One region of the Rahnella aquatilis CIP 78.65 genome, then DNA from elsewhere that is predicted to be linked to it. Evidence: predicted binding sites of a transcription regulator. Region 1 holds the regulator's gene; each other region holds the start of a gene.
What was found. The regulator CRP, encoded in region 1, controls carbon source genes, mostly activating them, when cyclic AMP is high. The targets are predictions, from matches to a motif close to ATGTGANNNNNNTCACAT.
Positions count from the first base shown of each region.

Region 2: yrbN (protein YrbN) is a predicted target of CRP. The motif match lies at 3,588-3,605, and genes of this name have one in related genera.
Region 3: RAHAQ2_RS01020 (PTS sugar transporter subunit IIB) is a predicted target of CRP. The motif match lies at 3,261-3,278, and genes of this name have one in related genera.

Region 1 covers NC_016818.1:331,657-336,595, reverse strand. The annotation lists gene allS (HTH-type transcriptional activator AllS) at 1-757, shown strand, start outside; gene RAHAQ2_RS01475 (phosphoribulokinase) at 893-1,762, shown strand; gene RAHAQ2_RS01470 (OsmC family protein) at 1,766-2,173, opposite strand; gene crp (cAMP-activated global transcriptional regulator CRP) at 2,537-3,169, shown strand; gene RAHAQ2_RS01460 (YccS/YhfK family putative transporter) at 3,231-4,939, shown strand, end outside.
Region 2 covers NC_016818.1:527,767-532,705, forward strand. The annotation lists gene rpsO (30S ribosomal protein S15) at 1-86, shown strand, start outside; gene pnp (polyribonucleotide nucleotidyltransferase) at 360-2,483, shown strand; gene nlpI (lipoprotein NlpI) at 2,613-3,497, shown strand; gene yrbN (protein YrbN) at 3,618-3,692, shown strand; gene RAHAQ2_RS02505 (DEAD/DEAH family ATP-dependent RNA helicase) at 3,682-4,939, shown strand, end outside.
Region 3 covers NC_016818.1:224,607-229,545, reverse strand. The annotation lists gene RAHAQ2_RS01035 (LacI family DNA-binding transcriptional regulator) at 1-29, opposite strand, end outside; gene RAHAQ2_RS01030 (glycoside hydrolase family 1 protein) at 43-1,425, opposite strand; gene RAHAQ2_RS01025 (PTS sugar transporter subunit IIC) at 1,472-2,800, opposite strand; gene RAHAQ2_RS01020 (PTS sugar transporter subunit IIB) at 2,797-3,120, opposite strand; gene RAHAQ2_RS01015 (autotransporter family protein) at 3,522-4,778, shown strand; gene RAHAQ2_RS01010 (pirin family protein) at 4,842-4,939, opposite strand, start outside.

The sequences.
Region 1 (4,939 bases):
CCGCACGGTGTCGCTGACGCCCGCCGGACAGCACCTGCTTGAACGATGTCGCCAGTGGCTAACCTGGCTGGAGGGTGTACCGGCCGAATTGCAGCAGATTAACGACGGCATTGAGCGCCAGCTGAATGTGGTGGTGAACAATCTGATGTACTGCCCTGAAGCTCTGGCAGCGTTATTAAGCTCTCTGACGCAGCGCTACCCGTTCACGCAGTTCACTTTCACACGGCAGATTTACATGGGGGTATGGGATACGCTGCTGTACGAAGATTTTCAGCTGGCGATTGGCGTGACCGGTACCGAATCCCTTTCTAACGCCGTGAATCTGCTGCCGCTGGGTGAAGTGGACTGGGTTTTTGTTCATGCGCCCTTTCATCCGTTGCAGCACATCACTGGCATGCTGGAAGAAGCGGTATTGCGTCAGTACATTGCCATCAATGTGGAAGACACCTCGCGCCATCTGAACAAGCGGGTGGCCTGGTTGCTGACCGGGCAACGGCAGATCATCGTGGCAGATGTGGCGACTAAACTGGCCTGTCACCTGAAGGGAATGGGTATCGGTTTTCTGCCGCGCCATCTGTGCCAGCCGTATCTCGACAGCGGCGAGCTGATCGCCCGGCAAATCCGCTATCCGCGCGCCCCTTCCCCGCTCAGTCTGGCGTGGAAAAAGGAGTACACAGGCAAGGCGCTGCATGACATTGTTTCTCTGTTCCACCAGAAAGACCCGCTGATCCAACCGTTGCTGGCGGGTTTAGAATAGTGATGCCCTCTTTGGCTTCGCGAATAAATATGGTAACAATAGGCTTAATTATGCGCAGCCTTGACGCCAGATCTTCGACCACAGAAAAGACCGCGTCTCGCCTGCCTGCATCACCTTTATGGAGAACAGCGCATTATGTCAGCCAAACATCCTGTTATTGCCGTGACCGGTTCGAGCGGTGCCGGCACCACAACCACCAGCGTGGCATTTCGTAAAATATTTCAGCAGCTTGGTTTGCGCGCGGCGGAACTGGAAGGCGACAGTTTTCATCATTTCACTCGTCCTGAAATGGATGCGGCAATACGCAAAGCGCGCGATCTCGGCCGTCATATCAGCTATTTCGGACCGGAAGCCAATGACTTTGGTTTACTGGAAAAAAGCTTTATCGAATACGGAGAAACCGGCACGGGTCGTTCACGTAAGTATCTGCATACTTATGACGAAGCCGTTCCCTACAATCAGGTGCCGGGTACCTTTACGCCGTGGCAGGCATTGCCGGAACCGACAGACATTTTGTTCTATGAAGGTCTGCATGGCGGCGTAGTGGCAGACAAAATTGACGTCGCCGCACAGGTCGATTTGCTGGTCGGCGTAGTGCCCATCGTTAACCTGGAGTGGATCCAGAAACTGGTGCGCGATACCGGCGAGCGCGGGCATTCCCGTGAAGCGGTGATGGATTCCGTCGTGCGTTCGATGGATGACTACATCAGCTATATTACGCCGCAGTTTTCCCGCACGCACATCAACTTCCAGCGCGTGCCAACTATCGACACTTCAAACCCGTTCGCAGCAAAAGCCATTCCGTCGCTGGATGAAAGCTTTGTGGTGATCCACTTCCAGGGGCTGGACGACATCGATTTCCCGTATCTGCTGGCGATGTTACAGGGGTCGTTTATCTCGCACATCAAAACGCTGGTGGTGCCGGGCGGCAAAATGGGGCTGGCGATGGAGCTGATCATGGCGCCGCTGGTGCAACGCCTGATGGAAGGCAAGAAGATCGAGTAAACTTTATTCGGCTGCAATCACTTCAAAGCTGTGGGTGATGGTGGCCGCTTTACCCAGCATCAGAGACACAGAACAGTATTTTTCGGCAGACAGGCTGACCGCACGTTCGACAATCTTATCGGTCAGGTCCTTCCCGGTGACGATAAAATGCAGATTAATGTGCGTGAACAGGCGCGGCGCTTCTTCGCGGCGTTGTGAGGTCAGCTTCACTTCACAATCACGCACGTCATTACGGCCTTTTTGTAAAATTGATACCACATCGATTGCGCTGCAACCGCCTGCGGACATCAGTAACATTTCCATCGGGCTTGGGGCTTTATCACCCGCATTGCCATCCATTGAAATCTGATGACCCGATGCAGACTCACCTAAAAATGTCAGCCCTTCAACCCATTTGACACGTGCATGCATGAACTATTCTCCCGGTGAATAAACTTATCGAAATCTGCTCTCAGAGTACCCTTTCACCTAAAATCTGGCAACGTAACCCGATCGCCATCATGCTGAAGCGAGACAACAGAAGACAGCATCTCAAACCTGTGCTACAAACAAAGCCGAAACATACTTTCCAGTAAATTGCGGTGACGGTTTTTGCGGTTTAAGAACAGAACCCACGGTGATAACAGCAATAAACAGGCTGTTGCACTCCGACATCCGCTTGCAGCATTTCTGGGGAGTTATATGCTGAAAGGGCGCTTTGGATTTTGAAGTGCCGTACAGGGAACTCTGAGCCCTGTGATTTTGGGCAGCGATAACAACAGAGGATAATAGCAAATGGTTCTCGGCAAGCCACAAACAGACCCGACTCTTGAATGGTTCCTGTCTCACTGTCATATACATAAGTATCCTTCTAAAAGTACGCTGATTCACCAGGGTGAAAAAGCCGAAACGCTTTACTACATCGTGAAAGGGTCAGTTGCTGTCCTGATTAAAGATGAAGAAGGCAAGGAAATGATACTGTCCTACCTTAACCAAGGTGACTTCATCGGCGAGCTGGGACTCTTCGAAGAAGGTCAGGAACGCAGTGCCTGGGTACGTGCTAAAACTGCCTGTGAAGTGGCTGAAATTTCTTATAAAAAATTCCGCCAGCTGATTCAGGTTAACCCGGATATTCTGATGCGCCTCTCCGCGCAGATGGCCAACCGTCTGCAAGTGACGTCAGAGAAAGTCGGCAACCTTGCCTTCCTCGACGTAACCGGTCGTATCGCTCAAACCTTGCTTAATCTGGCTAAACAGCCTGATGCAATGACCCATCCGGACGGGATGCAAATCAAGATTACCCGTCAGGAAATTGGCCAAATCGTCGGTTGTTCACGTGAAACAGTCGGACGAATCCTCAAAATGCTGGAAGATCAGAGTCTGATCTCCGCACACGGTAAAACGATTGTCGTTTACGGCACACGTTAATCCCTCAAAAATTGGCGCGGCAGAACACTGTCGCGCCTTTTTTATGGGCTAAGCTTTACCCATGACGCTATGGCGAAGACTGTTTTACCATCCTGAAGTGAACTACGCGCTGCGCCAGACGCTGGTGTTGTGCCTGCCTGTCAGCATTTGCTGGTTGTTCGGCAATCTGCAAATGGGGCTGCTGTTTTCTCTCTGTCCGGCCTGTTGCAACATCGCCGGTCTGGATACTCCGCACAAACGCTTTTTCAAACGCCTGCTCGTCGGCGGTTCACTCTTTGCCGTGAGCAGTATTCTGCTGCAACTGATGCTGGAAAACTGGCACGTTCCGCTGCCGCTCATTATGCTGTCGCTGGCGTTACTGCTCGGTGTCACCGGTGAAATCAGCCCGCTGCATGCGCGTCTGTTACCCGGCGCGCTGGTGGCAACTATCTTCACGCTGAGCATGGTGGGCGTGCGCCCGATGTGGCAGGCCCCGGTGCTGTTCGCTGCCGGCACCGCCTGGTACGGATTGTTTAACTGGGCGTGGTTTCGTATTTCGAAAGAACAACCGATGCGCGAAACGCTCAGCCAGCTCTATCTGCAACTCGCGGATTATTTCGAAGCCAAGTACAGCCTGCTGACGCAACATACCGATCCCGAAACCGCTTTGCCGCCGTTGCTGACCCGCCAGCAGCAGGTTATCGACCTGATTGCCCTGCTTTATCAGCAACTGCACATGTTGCCCCAGCACGGACATCATCATCACCATAAGCGGCTGTTTCAGCGTTTTCAGGTCGCACTCGATTTGCAGGAGCACATTACCGTCAGCCTCCATCAGCCGGAGGAAGTACAGAAACTGGTCGAGGAAAGCCATGCCGAAGCGGTTATCCGTCGCAATGCGCAGGTGATTTCCGCCCGTCTGCGGGTGATTGCCGACGATATCCTTTATCATCGCTTATCCGAGCGCTTTACGATGGCCAATGAGCTGACCGCGCTGGAGAAAATCGCCGCGCGTAACCCGGACAATCCGGTCGGCCAGTTTTGTTATTACCATTTCAGCCGTATCGCGCGTCTGCTGCGCACCCAGCGCCCGTTGTACCGGCGCGATCTGATGAACACTCAGCCGCGTCTGCCCTTCTGGCCTGCGCTGAAAAGTTATCTCTCATTCAAATCCGTGGCCCTGCGCAATGCCGCGCGTCTGGGCATTATTCTGGCGATTGGCAGCAGTCTGGGGCTGTTTTTCAATCTGCCCAAACCGTACTGGATTTTGCTGACTATTATGCTGGTCAGCCAGAACGGCTATAACGCCACGCGCGTGCGGATCCAGCACCGTGCGCTGGGCACATTGGCCGGATTACTGATTGCCTCAGGGTTGTTAAAACTGGAGTTGCCGGAAGGCACCACGTTGCTGTACATGCTGCTGATCACGCTGTTGTCCTATACGGTTTTACGCAAAAACTACGGGCTGGCGATGGTCGGCATGACGGTGACGGCAGTGTATACCCTGCAGTTGCTGGCGATGAATGGCGTGCATTTTCTGGTACCGCGGCTGGTGGATACGCTGATCGGCTGCGCACTGGCATTCGGTGGCACTATCTGGCTGTGGCCACAATGGCAAAGCGGTTTGCTGCGCCAGAATGCGCACCAGGCGCTGGAAACCTATCAGAACGCTATCCGCCTGCTGCTTGAGGAAAATCCCGACACCGCCAGGCTGGCGTACACCCGTATGCAGGTCAATCAGGCACACAATAAGCTGTTTACCTCGCTCAACCAGGCGATGCAGGAACCGGG
Region 2 (4,939 bases), 200 kb from region 1:
AGCGTCGTAAACTGCTGGACTACCTGAAGCGTAAAGATGTAGCACGTTACACCAGCCTGATCGAACGTCTGGGTCTGCGTCGCTAATCAAGCGAGTTTCAGTGTAAAGGGGCCAATAGGCCCCTTTATTCTAGGAAGCGCAGCCAAATCAGGGTACTGTATGGCTGCTGTTTCTACTGTTATTCTAAGAACATGAACTTCCGTTACAGATGTTTTCGCGCGGCTAATGAGAGACTTTATTGCCACCTTGTCAGGCATATAAGGATTGTCATTAGTCGCGAGAATGTAGTGAGAAGCTCGGATATTTATCGGTGTGATCTGCTGTCATAACAGCTGCGCGCCACAAAAAAGGATATTACATTGCTTAATCCGACTATTCGTAAATTCCAATACGGCCAGCACACTGTTACGCTGGAAACCGGCATGATGGCTCGTCAGGCAACTGCCGCTGTTATGGTTAGCATGGACGACACTGCGGTATTCGTTACCGTTGTTGGCCAGAAAAAAGCTAAACCAGGTCAGAGTTTCTTCCCGCTGACTGTTAACTATCAGGAGCGTACTTACGCTGCTGGTCGTATCCCGGGCAGCTTCTTCCGTCGCGAAGGCCGTCCAAGTGAAGGCGAAACACTGACCTCACGTCTGATTGACCGCCCGATTCGCCCGCTGTTCCCGGACTCTTTCCTGAATGAAGTTCAGGTTATCGCGACTGTGGTTTCTCTGAATCCACAAGTTAACCCTGACATCGTTGCGATGATCGGTGCGTCGGCTGCCCTGAGCCTGTCTGGTATTCCATTCAATGGCCCGATCGGCGCTGCACGCGTTGGTTATATCAACGACCAATATGTTCTGAACCCAACCGCAGATGAGCTGAAAACAAGCCGTCTGGACCTGGTTGTTGCCGGTACGCAGGGCGCGGTTCTGATGGTTGAATCTGAAGCTGAAGTGCTGAGCGAAGATCAAATGCTGGGCGCGGTCGTATTCGGCCACGAACAACAACAAATCGTTATCGACAATATCAACTCACTGGTTGCTGAAGTCGGTAAGCCAAAATGGGACTGGCAGCCAGAAGCGGTTAACGCTGAGCTGCACGCTCGCGTTGCCGCACTGTCTGAATCCCGTCTGGGTGATGCGTACCTGATCACCGAGAAGCAAGAACGTTACAACCAGATTAATGTCATCAAAGCTGATGTTGTTCAGGCTCTGCAAGCTGAAGACGAATCCCTGGATGCGGGCGAAATCTCTGACATTCTGGGCAGCATCGAGAAAAATGTGGTTCGTAGCCGTGTGCTGCGTGGCGAGCCGCGTATTGATGGTCGCGAAAAAGACATGATCCGTGGTCTGGATGTGCGTACTGGCGTTCTGCCACGTACCCATGGTTCCGCTCTGTTCACCCGTGGTGAAACTCAGGCGCTGGTGACTGCAACTCTGGGTACTGCGCGTGATGCACAGAACCTGGATGAGCTGATGGGCGAGAAAACGGACAACTTCCTGTTCCATTACAACTTCCCTCCATACTCAGTAGGCGAAACCGGGATGGTGGGTTCGCCAAAACGTCGTGAGATTGGCCATGGCCGTCTTGCTAAACGTGGTGTGCTGGCGATGATGCCAAAACCAGAAGACTTCCCGTACACCGTACGTGTGGTTTCTGAAATCACTGAATCCAACGGTTCATCTTCAATGGCTTCTGTTTGTGGCGCCTCTCTGGCCCTGATGGATGCAGGTGTTCCGATTAAAGCCGCTGTTGCGGGTATCGCAATGGGTCTGGTTAAAGAAGGCGAAAGCTTTATCGTTCTGTCCGACATTCTGGGTGACGAAGATCACCTGGGCGATATGGACTTTAAAGTGGCCGGTAGCCGCGACGGTATCACCGCGCTGCAGATGGACATCAAAATCGAAGGTATCACCCGTGAAATCATGCAGGTGGCTCTGAACCAGGCTAAGGGTGCGCGTCTGCACATTCTGGGCGTGATGGAACAAGCTATCAGCATTCCACGTGGCGACATCTCTCAGTTTGCTCCGCGTATCCATACCATCAAGATCAGTCCGGACAAAATCAAGGACGTGATCGGTAAAGGTGGTTCTGTGATCCGTGCGCTGACCGAAGAAACCGGCACTACTATCGAAATCGAAGATGACGGTACTGTGAAAATTGCAGCAACCGATGGCGAGAAAGCGAAATACGCTATTCGTCGTATCGAAGAGATCACTGCTGAAATCGAAGTTGGCCGTATCTATCAAGGTAAAGTGACCCGTATCGTAGACTTTGGTGCCTTTGTTGCCATCGGTGGCGGTAAAGAAGGTCTGGTACACATCTCTCAAATCGCTGACAAGCGTGTAGAGAAAGTGACTGATTACCTGCAGATGGGCCAGGAAGTTCCGGTTAAAGTTCTCGAGGTTGACCGTCAGGGTCGTGTGCGTCTGAGTATCAAAGAAGCTACCGCACCTTCTCAGGACGAAACAACTGAGCAACCTGCAGCAGAATAATCTGTAACAGAAGTTTTACAGCTCCTTTCTATTTGGGAAGGAGCTGTTCGTCTCACGGACGCAGGACGCGTTTGTGTTAAGCAAGCGGATGACAGGATGTTCATCCAATGTTTGTCTCCGGGAGTAGAAATGAAGCCTTTCTTGCGCTGGTGTTATGTTGCGACAGCACTTATGTTGGCAGGATGCAGCAACCATGATTGGCGTAAAAATGAAGTTCTGGCGATTCCGTTGCAACCGACGTTGCAGCAGGAAGTCATCCTGGCACGCATGGAACAAATACTTGCCAGTCGGTCATTAACCGATGATGAGAGAGCACAGCTATTATATGAGCGCGGTGTGCTGTATGATAGTCTCGGGCTAAGAGCATTGGCGCGAAATGATTTTTCACAAGCGCTGTCTATTCGTCCTGATATGCCAGAAGTTTTTAACTACCTGGGGATTTACCTAACGCAGGCAGGCAATTTCGATGCTGCCTATGAAGCGTTTGATTCTGTACTAGAGCTTGATCCAACTTACAACTACGCGCGTTTGAATCGAGGTATCGCCCTGTATTATGGTGGCCGATTCTCGTTAGCGCAGGATGATCTGCAGGCGTTTTATCGAGACGATCCAAATGATCCCTTCCGTTCTTTATGGCTTTATCTTGCGGAGCGAGAAATCAATCCGAAGAATGCCGATGTAGCGCTTCAACAGCGTTATGACAAAGCGGACAGAGGGCAATGGGGATGGAATATCGTCGAATTCTACCTGGGCAAAATCAGCGAATCTACGCTGATGGAACGCCTCAAGGCAGAAGCAACGGATAACACTTCGCTCGCTGAGCATCTCAGTGAAACTGACTTCTATTTAGGTAAACATTACCTAAGTCTGGGGGACAAGAACAGCGCCGCGGCACTGTTCAAACTGACGGTAGCTAACAATGTTCATAACTTTGTTGAGCACCGCTATGCATTGTTGGAATTGGCGCTTTTGGGCCATGAGCAAGACGACCTATCAGAATCGGACCAGCAATAGCTGACGACACCAATCAGCCTTTTAATCATGGTATTTACCATTTTTAAGCGCCTTAACGGGCGAGGGTTGCTTTGTTCGTTTTATAATCTAATTTGAGCCGGTTCACACTTTTCAATGAAAATGACTGAAAATTTTCTCGACGAGTTATGTAGACTGGCTGCCATTATTAATGAGGCACGTGTACATGACTACTGAGCTTGAAACCTCTTTTGCTGACCTGGGGCTGTCTGCTCCGATCATTTCTGCCCTGACTGATTTGGGCTACGAAAAACCTTCACCAATCCAGGCTGAGTGTATTCCTCACCTGTTAAACGGCCGCGACGTTCTGGGCATGGCTCAGACAGGTTCCGGTAAAACAGCCGCATTCTCTTTACCGCTGCTGCACAACATTGATGCTTCACTGAAAGCACCACAAATTCTTGTTCTGGCACCGACCCGCGAACTGGCGGTTCAGGTTGCTGAAGCAATGACTGATTTCTCTAAACACATGCATGGCGTGAATGTGGTTGCCCTTTATGGCGGCCAGCGCTATGACGTCCAGTTGCGTGCTCTGCGTCAGGGACCACAAGTTGTTGTGGGTACCCCGGGGCGTCTGCTGGACCACCTGAAACGCGGCACCCTGAACCTCTCTAACCTGAGCGGCCTGGTGCTGGACGAAGCTGATGAAATGCTGCGTATGGGCTTCATCGAAGACGTCGAAACTATCATGGCGCAGATCCCGGCTCAACATCAGACCGCCTTGTTCTCTGCAACCATGCCAGAAGCTATTCGCCGCATTACCCGTCGCTTCATGAAAGATCCTCAGGAAGTGCGTATCCAGTCAAGCGTGACCACGCGTCCTGACATCAGCCAGAGCTACTGGTCTGTATACGGTCTGCGTAAAAACGAAGCGCTGGTGCGTTTCCTGGAAGCAGAAGATTTTGATGCAGCGATCATCTTCGTCCGTACTAAAAACGCGACGCTGGAAGTGGCTGAAGCGCTGGAACGTAGCGGCTACAGCAGCGCTGCACTGAACGGTGACATGAACCAGGCACTGCGCGAGCAGACTCTGGAGCGTCTGAAAGATGGCCGTCTGGACATTCTGATCGCAACCGACGTGGCAGCACGTGGTCTCGATGTAGAACGTATCAGCCTGGTTGTTAACTACGACATCCCGATGGACTCAGAATCTTACGTTCACCGTATCGGTCGTACCGGTCGTGCTGGCCGTGCAGGTCGCGCACTGCTGTTCGTTGAGAACCGTGAGCGTCGTCTGCTGCGTAACATTGAACGCACCATGAAGCTGACCATTCCGGAAGTTGAAATCCCAACTGCAGAAGTTCTGGGCGAACGTCGTCTGGCTAAGTTTGCAGCGAAAGTTCAGCAACAACTGGAAAGCAGCGATCTGGATCAATACCGTGCGCTGCTGGCGAAACTGCAACCAGCAGAAGAGCTGGATGTTG
Region 3 (4,939 bases), 110 kb from region 1:
AGCCGCGAAACGTCGTTAATGTTTGCCATGTCTTTCCTTGCGTTAATCGAAACCGTTATTTTTAGACACCGCCGCGAACCATTCGCCGCTTTTCTTCACCGTACGCTTCTGCGTTTCCAGATCCAGCTGGATAAAACCATACCGGTTTTTATAGGCATTCATCCATGACCAGCAATCAATAAATGTCCACATGTGATAGCCGAGACAGCCGCTGCCTTCCTGCAACGCCCGGTGCAGCCACTTCAGGTGCCCGCTGACAAACTCGATGCGGTAATCATCCTCAATCCTGCCGTCCTTTTCGAAGCGCAGTTCATGCTCTACGCCCATGCCGTTTTCGGAAATGAAACAGCGCGGATTGCCGTAGTTTTCACGCAGATTAGTCAGGATATCGTAAATGCCTTGTTCGTAGATTTCCCAGCCACGGTGCGGGTTCATTTTGCGGCCCGGCATGACATAGTTATCGAAGAACCATTCCGGCATAAACGGACTTTCAGGATTGACCATACTGTCGCGGCACTGAATGCGGCGCGGCTGGTAATAGTTGATGCCGAGCAAATCTACCACACCCTGTTGCAGCAGCTCTTTGTCGCCCTGCTGGCAGGCCGGAAGCTGATGGTGCTTTTTCAGCAGTTCCACCAGTTCCTGCGGATATTCACCGCGCAGCGCCGGGTCGAGGAAACTGCGGTTAAACATCAGGTCCGCAATGTTAGCGGCTTTCAGGTCAGCCGGATTCTGTGACCGCGGGTAAGACGGCGTCAGGTTGAGGATAATGCCGATTTCGCCGCTGAGATGGCGGGCACGGTAGGCTTTTACCGCCAGCGAATGCGCCAGCATGGTGTGATACGCCACGGTGGCCGCGCGTTTGAAATCCACCACGTTCGGGTAATGGAAATCATACAGATAGCCGCCTTCCACCGGCACCACCGGTTCGTTGAAGGTGAACCAGTGCTTCACACGGTCACCGAACAGTTCAAAACAGGTATCGGCATATTTTGCATAAGCCTGCACCACCTCGCGGTTTTCCCAGCCGCCGATTTCCTGCATCGCCATCGGCATATCGAAGTGGAACAAATTGATAAACGGCTGCACACCCTGCGCCAGCATTTCGTCGATCACCTGATTATAAAAAGTGACCGCTTCCTGATTGACGTCGCCGCGTCCGTTGGGAATTAAACGCGCCCAGGAAATCGACGTACGAAACGTGTTGTGGTTCAGCTGTTTCAGCAGCGCGATATCTTCGCGCCAGTTTTTATAAAACGTCGATGTATCCTGCGGGCCGACGTCGTTGTGAAAACGTGTCGGCTGCTGTGAATACCAGTGATCCCATACCGTCGCGCTTTTGCCGTGGCTCAGTGTTTCACCTTCCGTCTGCGGCGCTGAGCTGGCACTGCCCCACCAGAATTCTTTTGGAAATGCGTATTTCATCGTGATCCTCGCTGTCCGTTAGCTTTACGTTTTTAACTGTGAATGGTTAAGAATTCGCCGGCACGGCATTGCCCGCCGTCTGTGCCGTGGCTTTTTCCGCTTCCTGTTTCAGCAACGTACGTTCATAGGCTTTCAGGAACGGGTAATACATTACGGCTGATAACACCATACAGAACAGGCACATAATTACCGGGCTGAATGCCCAGTTTGCGGCCCATGACGCACCAATCGGCGCGGGAGTGGTCCAGGGTGTGAGCGAGACCACCTGCGCGACCCAGCCCAGTTTTGTGGCGGTGTAAGCAAAAATAGCGTTCAGCATCGGCACCAGCGTAAACGGCAGGAAGAACACCGGATTCATGATAATCGGCGTGCCGAACAGGATCGGTTCGTTGATGTTGAAGAAGCTCGGCACTACCCCCATCCGGCCAATAGTGCGCAGATGCACGGCCTTACTGCACAGCAATAAAATCGCCAGCGGTAAGGTCGACCCCACGCCTCCAATCAACAGATAGTGATCCCAGAATCCTTGCAGGTAAATGTGTGGCAATGGCGCACCGGCCTGCAACGCCGTCTGATTGAGCGCCAGATTGGTCATCCAGAACGGGTTCATGATGCCGGTGACGATCAGCGCGCCATGGATCCCCGCAAACCACAGCACCTGACAGATAAACACTGAAATTAAAATCGCCGGCAGGGAATCCGAGGCAGACACCAGCGGTGCCAGCAAATGCATGATGGCTTCCGGAATAATCATGCCGGTGGTGGACTGAATAAACAGGTTCAGCGGATGGAGCGTGGCGACAATCACCACCACCGGGATCAGAATCTCAAACGAGCGCGCCACGCCGGTCGGCACTTCTTTCGGCAGGCGGATGGTGATGTTGCGGCGTTTAAGCAACGCATACACTTCAGCGGCATAAATCGCCGTCAGAATGGCGGTGAAGATGCCTTCGCCGGAGAAATATTGGGTGGAGATTTGTTTATCGTGATACGGCGCGGCCACCAGCAGAAAAGCCATAAACGCCAGCAAACCGGTCATGATCGGATCGAGTTTGTAGTGCTTACCGAGGCTCGCACCAATGCCCACCGAAATAAAGAACGTCATGACGCCCATGCTCAGATACCACGGCAACATCAGTTGTTCGCGGTATTTCAGCGACAGATCCAGCCAGCCGCGCGCGAATCCCAGGGTGGTGTCCGGCGAGAAAGGCGGGAAGATGAAGACCAGCATAAAGGAGCCGATAATCATAAATGGCAGCGCCGCGATAAAGCCGTCGCGGATGGCAATGACATGCCGCTGTTGCCCGACGCTGCCCGCCAGTGGCGTGATGTGTTTTTCGATGACGTTAACCATCGCCTGATAAAGGCCACTCATACGCGGCTTCCTTCCTGTGCGATCAGGCCGAAGGCGAAGTCGAGCACGTTATCGCCGCGCTGCATGCCATAATCCATCATGTTGATGGTTTCGACCGGAATGTTGAATTCTGCCGCTCTGGCCGACAAATCAGCCTGCATGTAACGCACCTGCGGCCCGAGCAGCACCACCTGATAATCGCGGAATTTTTCGTCAAACTCGCTGGCACCGAATGCGTCAATCTGCACTTCTTCCCCGCGTTCCGCGGCCACTTCTTTCATCTTGCGCACCAACAAACTGGTCGACATCCCCGCCGAACAACAAAGCATGATTCTTTTCATTTTGCTTCACTCCAGAATGATTAATATTTCTGCCCGTTTTAGCCTGCCGGAGGTATTTGAGGCTTTATGGAAACCGGTTTCCATGGCTTCCGGGGAAATGTGCGAACCTGTTCATAAAATTTCGCACCGATTGTGCGGCAATGTGAAACATTTCACACTTTTGATAAATGTCATTCGCGCAGGAAAGAAGACAAGCTAAAGGGAAAAACACATAACAATTATCACCGGAGCATGAAATAGCGCATCAAGAAAATATTTTGGGTTATCAAAAATAAAAACCAAATCCAATGAATATCATTGACTGCGTTCTGTTAAAAAGTGATATCGAATGATTTTATCCACTGAAGATTAATAAATACACTGCCCGGCAATTACCGCTTATTATCTGTAAGGAATGCCCGATGCCGGGGTTTATATACCGTCATATCATACGATTTATTCTGCTGATACTTTGCCTGCCTGATATATTCATCATGAGTGCCAGTGCGGCGAATTACACCGCGCCACTGATTCTGACAAATGATCATAATGCCTCGTCGCCGAAATTGCTGAAAAAAGTCAGTGCAGGCGCGTTCGATTATTACCTGTATAAAGGCGGCAAGACCTCGCCGAAAGACAGGTATTTACGCACTTATCCGGAGCCGGTGCCGCTGCCGGAACCGGAAGCGGTGCCTGATCTGAATCCGGCACCAGAACCCACACCGCAACCGATACCTAAACCGGTGATCGCCTACCGGACGGATATCGTGGGTTACATTGCCGCACCTTTCCTTAACCGGCAGTACGGCTTTAACTCAATGGGGTCTTATCACGAACGTACCGGCGCCAGCGTCAAACACACTCAGGATGGCGCATGGGCACGCGTCGGCGGAACACATGATAATTACGATATCGGACACTTCAGTTTTGACAGCGATATTCGTTATGTGCAGATCGGCAAGGATTTGTATCAGGATGCCACCCCGCGTGGCAACGACGTGCACGCCGGTGTGATGATTACGCTGGGCGATCAAAAAACGAATACCTCGGACAGCGCCCGCGGTCTGGTCGGTGGATCCGCCGACACCGGGGATATCTCCACCGATGCTTACGGCATTGGCGGTTATTACACCCTGAAAACCCATGAGGGTGCGTATCTGGATTTCGTCGGGCAATACACCGCTTACCGCACCGATTTTCACAGTGAAAGCGACGCCAGCCAGGATGGCTACAGTGTGGCGTTTTCAGCCGAAGGCGGCATCCCGTTTGCGATAACCCAAAGCTGGAGGCTCGAACCTCAGACGCAGGTGATTTATCAGTATCTGCACATGAAAGGGTTCAGTGACGGTATAGCCTCGGTGGAAAAAACGACTGACAGCAGCGTGCAGGCACGGGCCGGTCTGCGGCTTTCTCATCTGCCGCAAATAGATCAGCCCAACATTACGCCGTACCTGAACCTTGATGCGGTAACGACTTTCAGCGATGCGCCCGCCGTCACCATCGGCAGCACTGAGATTTCACCTGACTTCACGCAAAGCGCCTGGAAAGCAGGCGGCGGGATCACCGCACCGCTGAGCAGAAATTCATCGTTTTACACCAGCGTAAATTATCAGCGTGGCTTTGACGGCAAACAGGAAGGTTACCGGGGCAATATCGGTATTAATGTCAGCTTCAAATGACGAATGAATGATGCAAAAAAGGCGATGCCGGAGCACCGCCTTTTGCTTTTGACTTCCCCATTATCAGACTGGCGGCAGATCGAACAGCAGGATTTCGCTGTCTTCATCCGCGTGAACGGACAGCGCCGTTTCATCCCAGATCGCCAGCGCATCACTCGGGC